Regions from separate parts of the Pseudomonas sp. GW704-F2 genome, predicted to be linked through region 1. Evidence: predicted binding sites of a transcription regulator. Region 1 holds the regulator's gene; each other region holds the start of a gene.
What was found. The regulator sigma-54, encoded in region 1, starts transcription at its own class of promoters, with help from an activator protein. The targets are predictions, from matches to a motif close to ANTGGCATNNANNTTGCTNT.
Positions count from the first base shown of each region.

Region 1 (5,098 bases):
GGTTTCCGGAGTGCGTCCAGCGCGAACCTGGCAGGGGAACTGCCCGGCAATGCCGACGAACTTGGCTGAGGCGCGGGCGTGCAGGCCCAGCTTGTTGATGATTTCAATTTCCAGAACGGGCATCGCGGGGGTGTTCCTTTCAGCTAAGGTCGCGGTGGCGAACCTGGACGTTCTTGAGGGTTTGTTGCAGCATCTGGCCCAGGCGTTCGGTCAGGTAGACGGAACGGTGGTGGCCGCCGGTGCAGCCGATGGCAATGGTGACATAGGCCCGGTTGCTGGCGGCAAAGCGCGGTAGCCATTTGAGCAGGTAGCTGGAGATGTCCTGGAACATCTCCTCGACATCCGGTTGCGCGGCCAGGTAGTCCGCCACCGGCTGATCCAGCCCCGACTGGTCCCGCAACTCCGGCTTCCAGTAAGGATTGGGCAGGCAGCGCACATCGAATACCAGATCGGCGTCCACCGGCATGCCGCGCTTGAAGCCAAACGACTCGACCAGAAAGGCCGTGCCGGGCTCGGGCTGGTTCAGCAGGCGGAGCTTGATGGCATCGCGCAGTTGGTACAGGTTGAGGCTGGTGGTGTTGATCTTGAGGTCGGCGAGGTCAATGATCGGCCCCAACAGCTTGGTCTCGTCCTCGATGGCTTCGGCCAGCGAACGATGCGGGCTGCTGAGGGGGTGACGTCGACGGGTCTCGGAGAAGCGTTTGAGCAGGGTTTCTTCGTCTGCGTCCAGGTACAGCACATCACAGTGAATGTGCTTGGCGCGCACTTCCTCAAGCAGTGCCGGGAACCGCGAGAGGTGGCTGGGCAGGTTGCGGGCGTCGATCGACACGGCGACCAGCGGCTGTGCCAGTTCGGTGTGGATCAGCGCGCGCTCCGCCAACTCCGGCAGCAGGCCGGCGGGCAGGTTGTCGATGCAATAGAAGCCGTTGTCCTCAAGAACATTGAGGGCGGTGCTTTTACCTGAGCCGGAGCGGCCACTGACGATGATCAAACGCATGATTACTGCTCGTCTTGTTCAGCCAGGACAACCTGATACAACGCCTCATTGCTGCTGGCACTGCGCAGTTTGTCGCGTACTTCCTTGCGGTCAAGCATGCTGGCGATCTGCCGGAGCAGTTCCAGGTGTGCATCGGTGGCGGCTTGCGGGACCAGCAACACGAACAGCAGGTCGACCGGGGCACCGTCGATGGCGTCGAAATCGATGGGAGCGTCCAGGTGCAGCAGGGCGCTGACAGGTGTCTCGCAGCCTTTGAGGCGGCAGTGAGGAATGGCGATGCCGTTACCAAAACCGGTCGAGCCGAGTTTTTCACGGGCAATCAGAGCCTCGTAGACATCTTGCATCTCCAGCTCAGGCACTTGTTTGCTGATCAGGTTGGCAATCTGTTCGAGGGCTTTCTTCTTGCTGCCCCCCGGCGCGTTCACAAGGGAACGGCCGGGAGTCAGGATGGTTTCAAGTCGGATCATGGGTGGGGAGTGTTAGCGGCCGGTGCCCTGTAGGAGGCTCTGCTGCTTTTCCTTATGCTTTTTGATTTGGCGATCCAGCTTGTCGGTCAGGTCGTCAATGGCGGCATACATATCAGAATGCTCAGCATTGGCGACGACTTCTCCGCCGGGTATACGCAAGGTGGCTTCGATTTTCTGCTTCAGCTTTTCGACAGTCATAATGACTTGCACGTTGGTGATCTTGTCGAAATGCCCCTCAATTCGTTTGAGTTTTTCGCCGATATAGGTGCGCAGCGCGTCGGTCACTTCCAGTTGGTGTCCACTGATATTGACTTGCATACAGCTTCTCCTTCGTTGCCAGTGCATAAAGCGGCAGGCAGAGATGCCTGCCACTGGAACGCTGTGGCCTGCCCGTCACATCAAACGCTTACGCTCGCTGGAAGGCGCGATCCCAAGGGACTCGCGGTACTTGGCGACGGTTCGACGGGCGACCTGAATGCCTTGTGCCTCCAGTAAACCAGCGATCTTGCTGTCACTCAACGGCTTTTTCTGATTTTCCGCGGCAACCAGTTTTTTGATGATTGCGCGGATCGCCGTGGACGAGCATTCGCCGCCTTCGGAGGTGCTGACATGGCTGGAGAAAAAGTATTTCAGCTCATATATACCCCGTGGGGTATGCATGAATTTTTGCGTCGTTACCCGGGAAATCGTCGATTCGTGCATGCCCACCGCTTCTGCGATGTCGTGCAGGACCAGCGGTTTCATCGCTTCGTCGCCGTACTCAAGGAAGCCGCGCTGGTGCTCGACGATTTGCGTGGCCACTTTCATCAGGGTTTCGTTGCGGCTTTGCAGGCTCTTGATGAACCAGCGCGCTTCCTGCAACTGGTTGCGCATGAAGGTGTTGTCGGCGCTGGTGTCGGCGCGACGGACGAAACCGGCATATTGCGGGTTGACCCGCAGGCGCGGCACCGATTCCTGGTTCAGTTCCACCAGCCAGCGTTCGTTGTCTTTGCGCACGATCACATCGGGGACGACGTATTCGGCTTCGCTGGACTCGATCTGCGAGCCCGGACGCGGGTTGAGGCTCTGCACCAGCTCGATGATGTGGCGCAGGTCGTCTTCCTTGAGCTTCATGCGGCGCATCAGTTGGCTGTAGTCGCGGCTGCCCAGCAGGTCGATGTAGTCGGTGACCAGGCGTTGGGCTTCAACGAGCCAAGGGGTCTTGGCGGGCAACTGGCGCAATTGCAGCAACAGGCACTCGCTGAGGTTGCGCGCGCCAATGCCGGCGGGCTCGAACTGCTGGATGCGGTGCAGGACGGCTTCGATCTCGTCCAGTTCGATGTCCAGTTCCGGGTCGAAGGCTTCAAGAATCTCTTCGAGTGTCTCGTCCAGATAACCCTGGTTGTTGATGCAGTCGATCAGGGTCACAGCGATCAGGCGATCGGTGTCGGACATCGGCGCCAGGTTCAATTGCCACAGCAAGTGGCTCTGCAGGCTCTCGCCGGCGGAGGTGCGGGTGGTGAAGTCCCACTCGTCGTCATCATTGCTGGGCAGGCTGCTGGCGCTGGTCTGGTAGACGTCTTCCCAGGCGGTGTCCACGGGAAGTTCGTTGGGAATGCGTTCGTTCCATTCGCCTTCCTCCAGGTTGTCCACCGTAGGGGCGGTTTCCTGGTAAGAGGGTTCCTGCACGTCGGAATTGGGTTTTTGCTCGATGTTGTCGGCCAGCGGGTCTGCATTATCGAAGTCGTCGCCTTCTTCCTGGCGTTCGAGCATCGGATTGGACTCCAGGGCTTCCTGGATTTCCTGTTGCAGGTCCAGTGTCGACAATTGGAGCAGGCGGATGGCCTGTTGCAGCTGCGGTGTCATCGTCAGCTGCTGGCCCATTCTCAGGACTAGCGATGGTTTCATGGCAGGGGCTTAACACCTTATTCGCCGGCGCAATGCGCCATCCACGACAGGGCGCGTGAGCGCCAAACATAAGCAAATTATATGCCTGATATTGGAGGCTTTGCCTAGAGCGCGGTAACAATAAAAATCCGGAGGTTTTCATTGACTCCCGCGCACCTTGGCGAACGGCCTGCCACCGCCTTTTTTTCCAGGCAGGCCTACAGGCGGAACTCGTGGCCCAGATACACTTCCTTGACCAGTTCGTTGGCCAGGATCGTGGCCGAATCGCCTTCGGCAATCAGTTGCCCATCGTTGACGATATACGCGGTTTCGCAGATATCGAGGGTCTCGCGGACGTTGTGGTCGGTGATCAGTACACCGATGCCCTTGGCCTTGAGGTGATGGATGATCTGCTTGATGTCGCCGACCGAGATCGGGTCGACACCGGCAAACGGTTCGTCCAGCAGGATGAACTTCGGTGCAGTGGCCAGGGCGCGGGCAATCTCCACGCGGCGGCGTTCACCGCCGGACAAACTCATGCCGAGGTTGTCGCGAATGTGGTTGATGTGGAATTCCTGCAGCAGGCTTTCCAGCTCCTTGCGGCGGCCGTCGCGGTCGAGTTCCTTGCGGGTCTCGAGGATCGCCATGATGTTATCGGCAACCGACAGTTTGCGGAAGATCGACGCTTCCTGGGGAAGATAGCCGATACCGGCGCGCGCACGGCCGTGCATCGGCTGGTGGCTGACGTCGAGGTCGTCGATCAGGATGCGACCTTGGTCCGCCTGGACCAGGCCGACGATCATATAGAAACAGGTGGTCTTGCCGGCACCGTTGGGGCCAAGCAGGCCGACGATCTGGCCGCTGTCGATCGACAAGCTGACGTCGCGCACGACCTGACGGCCTTTATAGGCCTTGGCCAGATGCTGGGCTTTCAGGGTTGCCATTACTCGGCCTTCTTCTTCGGCTGGATAACCATGTCGATACGTGGACGCGGTGCAGTCACCTTGGTGCCGTTGGCGCGACCGGCGTTGGCAACCTGCTTCACGGTGTCATAGGTGATTTTTTCACCTTCCGTGGAGTTGCCGTCGGGGCTGAGTACCTTGGCCTGGTCGATCAGCACGATGCGATTTTGCTGGGCGTGATACTGGATGGTTTTACCGTAGCCCTTCATCGGGGCGGTGTCGGTGGCAGACTGCTTCTGTTCGAAGTAGGCCAGGTTGCCCACCGAGGTCACGACGTCAATGTCGCCAGCAGGGGTGCGAGTCAGCGTCACCGTGTTGCCGGTGATCTTCATCGAACCCTGGGTAATGATCACACCGCCGGTGTAGGTTGCGACGCCTTGCTTGTCATCGAGCTGTGCATCGTCGGCCGAAATGTGGATCGGTTGCTGGCTATCGTTCGGCAGAGCCCAGGCGCTCACGCTTCCCAGTGCTGCGCCCAGACTGAGCAAAATAGGGAGGGTTTTAACGAGCCTCATACTGTCCTCTTACGTTCGATAGCAGGTGTATCCTGCTTTCTTTCAAATACGCTTTCATTCCCTTGCCAGTCGATACACCGCCAGCGCCGTCGATTCTAACGTCTTGCTCGGTCTGCGCATATTGCTTCTGTGGGAATACGGTCATGCGACTGCTGGTGATGATGGTGTCGCGGTTCTGCGCGTCGGTCCGTGCGACGCGCACCGAGTCGATCAGTTCTACTTCGGTGCCGTCCGGGTTGACTTCGCCACGTTTGCTGGTGACGTGCCAGGGGAATTCGGTGCCGCGATACA
Region 1 is NZ_JBWKXO010000002.1:89,377-94,474, reverse strand. It holds gene AC07W0_RS02240 (HPr family phosphocarrier protein) at 1-123, opposite strand, end outside; gene rapZ (RNase adapter RapZ) at 140-997, opposite strand; gene ptsN (PTS IIA-like nitrogen regulatory protein PtsN) at 1,000-1,464, opposite strand; gene hpf (ribosome hibernation-promoting factor, HPF/YfiA family) at 1,477-1,782, opposite strand; gene AC07W0_RS02220 (RNA polymerase factor sigma-54) at 1,858-3,351, opposite strand; gene lptB (LPS export ABC transporter ATP-binding protein) at 3,549-4,274, opposite strand; gene lptA (lipopolysaccharide transport periplasmic protein LptA) at 4,274-4,807, opposite strand; gene lptC (LPS export ABC transporter periplasmic protein LptC) at 4,794-5,098, opposite strand, start outside.

Region 2 (5,098 bases), on a different contig from region 1:
GAGTTCTCCAGGGAGTTGGCCACGATCGAACCGAGGGTGCCGGCTTGAGGGGTGTCGTATCCAGGTTGGCCCGAGGCAAAGGTCTCTCTCCAGGCCGTGCCGCCTGCCGGTTGCAGGCCTTGTTCGTTGTTGAAGCTGGCCAGGGAGATCTGGCCAATGGCCTTGCTCTGCTGGTTGCTGAAGGTGGCGAACAGTACACCGCTGCCGTCGATTTTCAGCCCGGTGATCTGGCCGGTGGCATAGCCATCGGTGACCGGCGGGTTGCGATAGCTGGCCGAATTGTACTGGGTGATATTCGCCATGTTGACCGCAATACCGCCGGTGTTGGCCGCGGCGCCGTTAGCCGTCCATACACCGTCGGTCACGGTGCCCGGTTTCCAGTTGGAAATGGTCAGGGTGGTGTTGGAGACTGCGCTGGGCGGGGTGACCACGCCAGCGAGCTTACCGGCCGTGTCGAACGTCAGGGTCGACGCGACAGGTGCCACCGCGCCTGCGCCACTGATCGGGGTACCGTCAGGGTTACGCCCGTCGATCAAGGTGTAGGACTTCCATTGGTTGGAGTCCGTCTTCACCAGGTACTGCACCATCGGGTGAGCGTTGCCTTGGGTGTCGTACAAGGTGGTGCTGTACTGGGTGGTGAAGGTCTTGGTGTCGGTTGGGTTGAATGGCTTGGCCACCTGGTCGATCACCGGCTCCGAGGAGTTCAGGTTACTGCTGGAATCGACGGTGCTGGAGGCTTTTGGCGGCAGGTTCGACAAGTTGAGTTGCAGGTCGACCAAGCCGCCCTTGACGATCTTGCCGTTGTCATCCGCCGCGTAGCCTTGCAGGCGCGAAGTACCGGTGTTGTTGGTGATGTAGCCGTCTTTGTCCGCACGGAAAGCACCGCTACGGGTGTATTCCAGCGAACCGTCGCTGCCCTTCTGTACGAAGAAGCCACCGCCCTGGATCGCCATGTCCAGGATGCCGCCACTGTTGTTGACGTCGCCCTGGGTGAATTGCTGGGACACGGCCGCCAGGTTCACACCGTTACCGATGCTGTTCTGGCCGGTGCCCAGCTTGGACGCCGCGTAGATGTCCGCGAATTCCGCACGAGACGATTTGAAGCCAGTGGTCGCGACGTTGGCGATGTTGTTGCCGGTCACGTCCAGTTGTTTGTTGGCTGCATAGAGGCCGCTCAGGCCGATGTTAAAAGACATGTTTCTCTCCCTCTGCCGTATTTAGCCGGCTCTATGTACCGATAGTCTGAATTTGCGACAGCTTGACGCTGCCCATGCCGCCCGCAAGGTTGAGCAGCATTTCGCCGCCGGTCTTGCTCAGGGTCACGCTGGTGACCGTCGCCGGCAGCGAAGTGGCCAGAGCCACTGCGTCGCCCGCGTCATTCTTGGTGGTGGCCGTAAAGGTGTAAGTCCCTGCCGGGGCGACCTCACCGTTGGCGTTCTTGCCATCCCAGATGAAGTCGGAACTGCCCGCGCTCTGTGCGCCCATATCGAGGGTACGCACCACGACACCGTCTTTGTCGGTAATCTTGACCGAGACGTTGCCCGTTGCCGCCGTCACTGCGACCGAGCCGGTCATGCTCTTGCTGGTGTCCACCAGCGCCTTGTCGGTCTGGGTAATGATCGAGCGACCGACCAGCGACGAAGCCTGCAATGCTTGCGACGAGCTGAAGTTGCTGGAGATGCTGTTTACCGAGTCGTTCAGGGTGTTGATGCCTTCCAGGCTACTGAACTGCGCCAACTGAGCCACAAACGCACCGTTGTCCTGAGGCGACAGCGGGTTCTGGTTCTTCAGTTGGGTCACCAACAGTTGCAGGAACGCATCCTTGCCCAGCGACTGGTTGCCCGTTGCCGTCTTGGTGGCGGTGCTGAGGCTGCTGTTGTCCGTCGCAGTCTTGACCTTGCTGTTGAACAGGTCCTGGACTGCCGAGTTGTTCGTCGTATCAACAATGGCCATTGTTTGGCGCCCCTTATCACTGACCCAGGGTCAGGACCTTCTGCATCATGGTTTTGGCGGTGTTCATCATTTCCGCGTTGGTCTGGAACGAGCGACTGGCAGAGATCATGTCAGCCATTTCCTCGACCACGTTGACGTTCGGGTAGTACACGTAGCCTTTTTCGTTCGCCGCAGGGTGATTAGGCTCATAGCGCGCTTCCAGATTGCTCTGGTCTTCAACCACGCCGAGTACCTGCACGCCTTGCCCGGCAGCGTCCTGATTCTGGAACAGCGAATCGCCGCCGCTGCTCTGGCCGCCCTGAAACATGGTGGCGAACACCGGGTGACGGGCGCGGTAGGTCTGGTCAATGCTCGAAGACACCGTCTCGGCGTTGGCGATGTTACTGGCGACGGTGTTCAGGCGCGTGGTCTGCGCGCTCATGCCACTACCGGCAATATTGAAAACACTGGCTAAGGACATGGCTTACTCTCCACGCAGGGCTGACATCAGCCCTTTGAATTTGCTGTTGAGCAGGGTGAAGCTGGCCTGGAAGTTCACCGAGTTCTCGGCGTAGGCCGATTGCTCCAACTGCGCGTCGACGGTGTTCTGGTCGATCGACGGCTGCATCGGCGTGCGATACAGCAGCGATTCGTCGCCACTGCTCAGGCCTTGCGCTTCGATATGACGGCTGTTGGTCATGTTCAAGGCGAAGGTGCCGTTCTTGGTCTTGTCCTGCTGTGCGGCGAGCACAGCGGAGAAGTCCAGGTCCCGAGCCTTGTAGTTCGGGGTGTCGGCGTTGGCAATGTTGTTGGCCAGGACTTCGGCACGCTGGGCGCGAAAGCCGAGGGCTTGTTCGTGGATACCGAGCGCTTTATCGAAGCTGATGCTCATGGCGGAAACCTTTAGGCTGACCTGCTGTTCGTTAACAGGGTTATAGCAAGGTGCATGCCAATCTGGCTAAAGCCCATATATCAAGGGGTTACGCAGAGATTGCCGACGGCAATGCCAGAAAAGCGGCAAGCGGCTTCCGCGTAGCGCCAGTAAAGCGGCAATCGGGAGTTGCCGCTTTTACCTTGCCGCAAAACAAATGTGGGAGGGGGATTGCCCCCGATAGCGGTGGTTCAGTCATAGATACTGAGACTGACACACCGCTATCGGGGGCAAGCCCCCTCCCACACCTTGACTGCGTGCGACTTACTTGGCCTGGTAAATGATCCCAGGACTGCACTGCACCATCTGGAAATGATCCGGCAGGCCGTTCAGCGCCTCGGATGCACCGAGGAACAGATACCCCCCACGCTTGAGCGTGCCGTGGATGCGCAGCAGGATGTCTTTCTTCACTTCGGCCGAGAAGTAGATCAGCACGTTACGGCAGAACACCATGTCGAACTTGCCCAGGCTGGCGTAGCTGTCGAGCAGGTTGAACGAGCGAAACTCCACCCGGTTCTTGATCGGCGCCTTGACCGCCCAGCGCCCCGCCCCTTTCGGGTCGAAGTAACGCTGCAGGCGTTCCGGGGACAAACCGCGGCCCAAGGCCAGGCTGTCGTACTCGCCGGTCTTGCAGTTAGTGAGCATGGTGCCCGACAGATCGGTGGCGACAATTTGCGCGCCGGCCTTCAACTGGCCCATGTTCGTCCGTTCGAACTCGTCGATCGCCATCGAAATCGAGTACGGTTCCTGCCCCGAGGAACAGGCTGCCGACCAGATCCGCAAACGCTGACCCGGGCTGGCCTTGATCGCCTCGGGCAGCACTTTGCTCTTGAGTACCTCAAAGGGGTAGGTGTCGCGAAACCATAGGGTTTCGTTGGTGGTCATGGCATCGACCACCATTTCCTTGAGCCCGCTGCGCGGCTGGCTCTGAATCCGCTGGACCAACTCACCGAGGGACTTGATGCCCTGCTGTTCCATCAGTTTGTTGAGACGGCTGGATACCAGATACTGCTTGTTTTCACCGAGCAATATGCCACAGGCTTTTTCCAGGAAGACCCGGAACTGTTCGAAATCCAAATTACCCGTAGACAATGATACCGCCTCTTAAATCGTGTGACCGCCAGGGAAATTCCCCTAGCCGTGATCTGCTGCCTTGATCCGGTCGACTACCCGGGATGCCAGGTCATCAGGGCGGAACTTAGCCAGGAAGTCGTCAGCACCAACCTTCTTGACCATCGCCTGATTGAATACGCCCGACAACGAAGTATGCAGGATGATATGCAATTTTTGCATGCGTGGATCGTTGCGTATTTCAGCCGTGAGGGTATAGCCGTCCATTTCCGGCATCTCGATGTCGGAAATCATCATCAAGAATTCTTCTTCCGGCTTCTTGCCTTCATCCACCAGTTTGCGCAGGTAATCCAGCGCCTGGCGGCCATCGTTGAGCGCCACCACCTCAACGCCGATGGTTTGCAGGCAACGGGTCACCTGTTTGCGCGCCACCGAGGAGTCGTCCACCGTCAGCACCCGCAGCGAAACCGCCTTGTGCGCCGTTTCGGCATCGACGACGCCAACCGAAATCGCTTCGGAAGTCGGTGCGACTTCGGCGAGGATTTTCTCCACGTCGATGATTTCGACCAACTGGTTGTCTACTCGCGTCACCGCCGTGAGGTAGTGATCGCGACCGGTGCCCTTGGGCGGCGGATGGATCTCTTCCCAGTTCATGTTGACGATACGTTCCACCGAGCGCACCAGGAAACCCTGGGTCTTGGTGTTGTATTCGGTAATGATCACAAACGGGTTCTCGCGGTCTTGCAGGCCGGCCGAACTCGTGGCCAATGCCAGGTCGAGAATCGGGATGGTCGCGCCACGGATGTTGGCTACGCCACACACCACCGGGCTCGACTTGGGCATGATCGTCAGCTTGGGACACTGCAGCACTTCCCGCACTTTGAACACATTGATGCCATAGAGCTGCTTGCCGTCCAGGCGAAAAAGCAACAACTCCAGGCGATTCTGCCCTACCAGCTGTGTACGCTGGTTTACTGAATCCATTACACCTGCCATGCCCAGACTCCTACGCTAAAACCTTTGGGGGTACGACGCGCACCCAACACTAAACGGCACGAGCTTTGCTTTTTATTGGCTATGGATATGAAAACGACAGTTTCCCGACGCACCCGCCACTCACGGTATCGCAGATTGCTCTGCGCCTGGATGGCGTTGTTTGCCGTG
Region 2 is NZ_JBWKXO010000044.1:360-5,457, forward strand. It holds gene flgE (flagellar hook protein FlgE) at 1-1,196, opposite strand, end outside; gene flgD (flagellar hook assembly protein FlgD) at 1,228-1,953, opposite strand; gene flgC (flagellar basal body rod protein FlgC) at 1,970-2,413, opposite strand; gene flgB (flagellar basal body rod protein FlgB) at 2,417-2,824, opposite strand; gene cheR (protein-glutamate O-methyltransferase CheR) at 3,128-3,955, opposite strand; gene AC07W0_RS26090 (chemotaxis protein CheV) at 3,998-4,930, opposite strand; gene flgA (flagellar basal body P-ring formation chaperone FlgA) at 5,012-5,098, shown strand, end outside.
Region 2: a site for sigma-54 is predicted at 2,867-2,886, ahead of flgB (flagellar basal body rod protein FlgB). Genes of this name have one in related genera too.

Region 3 (5,098 bases), on a different contig from region 1:
AGGTCCGGGCGCGGATCGTCGGGGGCCTTGCCCTGGAACTGCCAGTCAGAAAGATGGGCGTACTGCACCAGTTTGTTCGCTTCGATCTGTGCCGAGAAGAACTGCCCGGCGGCGGCAGGGTCCAGCTTGTAGCTCGGGGCCTGGGCGACGACGCTGGCGATCACCTCTTGCTCGCGCTTCTTGTCTTCTACGGGCTTGTGGCTGTCCCACTTGCTCAGGGCGACCTGGTCGGCGATCGCCAGGCGCTCGGCGATGCTGTTGAGTAAAGGTTCGAGGCTGGGCGGCGCAGCGCTCGCACTGGCACTGACGAATAACAGAGCGAACACAAGTCGACGTTTCAATGCTGATCTCCTTGTGGGAGGGGGCTTGCCCCCGATAGCAGAGTGTCAGTCAGCACCGGTATCAACTGATCCACGGCTATCGGGAGCAAGCTCCCTCCCACCTTTTTGATTGGGTTTGCAGGTGCGGAGCTGTGTAATCCCTGGGCAAAAAAAGACCTCCCGAAGGAGGTCTTTTTCGATCACGCCACGTTAAGCGACGCTACCGGATCAGCAGCTGTAGTACAGCTCGTATTCCAGTGGGTGTACGAAGGTGCGGACTTTGATTTCTTCTTCGCTTTTCAGCTCGATGTAGGCATCGATGAAGTCGTCGCTGAATACGCCGCCTTTGGTCAGGAACGCACGGCCCTTGTCCAGCTCTTCCAGGGCTTCTTTCAGGCTGCCGCACACTTGTGGGATCTCTTTGGCCTCTTCAGGCGGCAGGTCGTACAAGTTTTTGTCGGCGGCGTCGCCTGGGTGGATCTTGTTCTGGATGCCGTCCAGGCCAGCCATCAGCAGTGCAGCGAAGCCCAGGTACGGGTTGGCTGCCGGGTCCGGGAAGCGGGCTTCGATACGGCGAGCGCGCGGGCTGGACACGTAAGGAATACGGATCGATGCGGAGCGGTTACGAGCCGAGTAGGCCAGCATTACCGGTGCTTCGAAACCTGGGACCAGACGCTTGTAGGAGTTGGTCGACGGGTTGGTGAAGCCGTTCAGGGCCTTACCGTGCTTGATGATGCCGCCGATGAAGTACAGGGCGGTGTCGGACAGGCCGGCATAACCTTCGCCAGCGAAGGTGTTCTTGCCATCTTTAGCGATGGACAGGTGAACGTGCATACCCGAACCGTTATCGCCGTACAGAGGCTTAGGCATGAAGGTTGCGGTACGGCCGTAGGCATCAGCCACGTTGTGTACGCAGTACTTCAGGGTCTGGACTTCGTCAGCCTTGGCAACCAGGGTGTTGAACTTCACACCGATTTCGTTCTGGCCGGCAGTCGCCACTTCGTGGTGGTGTACTTCGATGACCAGGCCCATTTCTTCCATGGCGTTGCACATGGAGGTACGGATTTCGTGGTCGTGGTCGAATGGCGGAACTGGGAAGTAGCCACCTTTGATACCTGGACGGTGGCCTTTGTTGCCGCCTTCTACGTCCTGGTCGGACATCCACGAACCTTGTTCGGAGAAAATCTTGAACATGGAGCCGGAGATGTCGGACTTGAACTTGACCGAATCAAAGATGAAGAATTCTGGCTCTGGGCCTACGAATACGGTGTCGCCGATACCGGTCGACTTCAGGTATTCCTCGGCACGCTTGGCGATCGCACGTGGGTCGCGGTCGTAGCCTTGCATGGTCGAAGGCTCGATCACGTCGCAGACGATGATCAGGGTTGGGTCTTCGGTGAACGGGTCCAGCACGGCAGTGCTGTCGTCCGGCATCAGGATCATGTCGGAAGCTTCGATGCCTTTCCAACCGGCAATGGAGGAACCGTCGAACATTTTGCCTTCTTCGAAGAACGCGTCATCCAGCGCGTCGCGAGCCGGCATGGTCACGTGGTGCTGAGTGCCTTTTGTGTCCGTGAAGCGCAGATCAATCCACTTAACGTCATGATCTTTGATGAGTTGAACCGACTTCGACATGGTGTCCTCCGGGGTGGCTTCGGGCTGGGTAGTGGAGTTAGCCCTTAGAATGTGGGTGATGCCGGCGCGGATAGTCCGCCATGGCAACCTGCCTCACAAGAGAGCAAATTGCATGCCAGTGCGCCAACATGGCCTTTTTGCGTCAAAATGGCCCCTATAACAGTGCAAACCGCTGAAATGGAATAAATAACGCACTGCAATGTGGCGTGCATTTGCGCAAATGACCTGTTTTGGTGCGTTGCACCGTTGATGCATATTAACTGGTTAAACCTTGAGCGATTTCCGCTATAATCCGCGCCCCCCTTTTTCGGCAGGCCCTGCGCGCGCTGTTTCCATGAAATTAATCGTTAAAGTCTTCCCCGAGATCACCATCAAAAGCCGACCGGTACGGATGCGTTTCATCCGTCAGTTGGCCAAGAACATCCGTGCCGTGCTCCGCGATCTGGACCCGGCTGTGGTGGTGAACGGTGTGTGGGACAATCTCGAGCTGGAAACCCGTGTCACCGACGCCAAGGCCTTGAAGGATATGACCGAGCGCCTGAGCTGCATGCCGGGCATCGCGCATTTCCTGCAGGTCGACGAGTACCCGCTGGGCGACTTCGACGACATCACCGAAAAGTGCAAACAGCACTTCGGCAGCGAGCTTGAAGGCAAGATTTTTTCGGTGCGCTGCAAGCGTGCCGGCAAGCACCCGTTCAGCTCCATGGATGTGGAAAAATACGTCGGCAGCAAGCTGCGTCGCGAGTGCGGCGCTGCCGGAATTTCCCTCAAGGCGCCGCAAATTGAAGTGCGGATGGAAATTCGCGACCAACGGTTGTTTGTGATCCACAGCCAGCACAATAGCATTGGTGGCTACCCGTTGGGCGCCCTGGAACAGACCCTGGTCTTGATGTCCGGCGGTTTCGATTCCACAGTGGCGGCCTACCAGATCATGCGCCGCGGCCTGATGAGCCACTTCTGCTTCTTCAACCTGGGCGGGCGTGCCCACGAATTGGGCGTGATGGAAGTCGCGCACTATATCTGGAAGAAGTACGGCAGCTCCCAACGCGTGCTGTTTGTCAGCGTGCCGTTCGAGGAAGTACTGGGCGAAATTCTCGGCAAAGTCGATAACAGTCATATGGGCGTAGTATTGAAGCGTATGATGTTGCGCGCAGCGTCCCGAATTGCCGATCAACTGCAGATCGACGCGCTGGTGACCGGCGAAGCGATTTCCCAGGTATCCAGCCAGACGCTGCCGAACCTGTCGCTCATCGATTGCGTGACCGAGAAGCTGGTGCTGCGCCCGCTGATCGCCAGCCATAAGCAGGACATCATCGACCTGGCGGAACAGATCGGCACTGCCGACTTCGCCAAGCACATGCCCGAATATTGCGGGGTCATCTCGGTGAACCCCAAGACCCACGCCAAGCGCAACCGCGTGGAGTATGAAGAACAACAGTTTGATATGGCGGTTCTGGAGCGTGCGCTCGAGAACGCCAAACTGGTCCCGATCGATCGTGTCATCGACGAGTTGGGCCAGGATGTGCAGATCGAAGAAGTCAGCGAAGCCCTGGCCGGTCAGATCATCATCGACATCCGTCACCCGGATGCCGCTGAAGACGAGCCGCTGGAAATCGCTGGCATCGACGTACAAACGCTGCCGTTCTATGCATTGAACGCGCGTTTCAAGGAACTGGATAACAGCCGTCAGTACCTGCTGTATTGCGACAAAGGCGTGATGAGTCGCCTGCATGCCCACCATTTGCTCAGTGAGGGGCATGCCAATGTGCGCGTTTATCGACCGAGCTAAGAGCCCGGGGCTGTTTGCCTGTGGCCTGCGTCACCGGCCCCCCGACTCTGCCGTCAAGCTGTAACGGCAAGGCCTGACTCTACTGTTAATCGCTGCCACGACCTGTCAGCACACCGAATCCTCTGATCGAGATACACAAGTGATCGAAAATCTACGTAACATCGCCATCATTGCTCACGTTGACCATGGTAAAACCACCCTGGTAGACAAACTCTTGCGTCAATCCGGCACCCTGGAGCGCAACGAGCTCAACGACGAGCGCGTGATGGACTCCAACGACCAGGAAAAAGAGCGCGGTATTACCATCCTGGCTAAAAACACCGCTATCAACTGGAACGGCTACCACATCAACATCGTGGATACCCCGGGCCACGCCGACTTCGGCGGCGAAGTAGAACGCGTAATGTCGATGGTCGACTCCGTTCTGCTGCTGGTTGACGCTCAAGACGGCCCTATGCCGCAAACCCGTTTCGTGACCAAGAAGGCGTTCGAAGCCGGCCTGCGTCCGATCGTGTGCATCAACAAGGTTGACCGTCCAGGCGCGCGTCCGGATTGGGTTCTGGACCAGATCTTCGATCTGTTCGACAACCTGGGTGCTACCGAAGAACAACTGGACTTCCAGGTTATCTACGCTTCGGCCCTGAACGGTATCGCCGGTCTGGATCACACCGCCATGGCGGAAGACATGACCCCGCTGTACCAGGCCATCGTTGACCACGTTCCACCACCGAAGGTTGACCGTGACGGTCCGTTCCAGATGCAAATCTCGGCACTGGACTACAACAGCTTCCTGGGTGTTATCGGCGTTGGCCGTATCGCTCGTGGTAGCGTCAAGCCGAACACTCCGGTTGTCGCTATCGGCGCCGACGGCAAGAAGCGCAACGGTCGTATCCTGAAGCTGATGGGTCACCACGGCCTGCACCGCATCGACGTTGAAGAAGCGTTCGCCGGCGACATCGTGTGCGTCAGCGGTATGGACTCGCTGTTCATCTCCGACACCCTGTGCCAGCCGGACACTGTCGAGGCGATGAAGCCTCTGACCGTCGACGAGCCAACCGTTTCCATGACCTTCCAGGTAAACGACTCGCCTTTCTGCGGTAAAGAAGGCAAGTTCGTGACCTCCCGTAACATCAAGGAACGTCTGGACAAAGAGCTGCTCTACAACGTGGCACTGCGCGTTGAAGAAGGCGACTCGGCTGACAAGTTCAAGGTTTCCGGCCGTGGTGAGCTGCACCTCTCGGTACTGATCGAAACCATGCGTCGCGAAGGCTTCGAAATGGGCGTTGGTCGTCCTGAAGTGATCATCCGTACTGTTGACGGCGTGAAGCAGGAACCGTTCGAAAACGTCACCATC
Region 3 is NZ_JBWKXO010000005.1:221,677-226,774, reverse strand. It holds gene AC07W0_RS06670 (chorismate mutase) at 1-341, opposite strand, end outside; gene glnA (glutamate--ammonia ligase) at 549-1,955, opposite strand; gene thiI (tRNA uracil 4-sulfurtransferase ThiI) at 2,290-3,744, shown strand; gene typA (translational GTPase TypA) at 3,884-5,098, shown strand, end outside.
Region 3: a site for sigma-54 is predicted at 2,056-2,075, ahead of glnA (glutamate--ammonia ligase). Genes of this name have one in related genera too.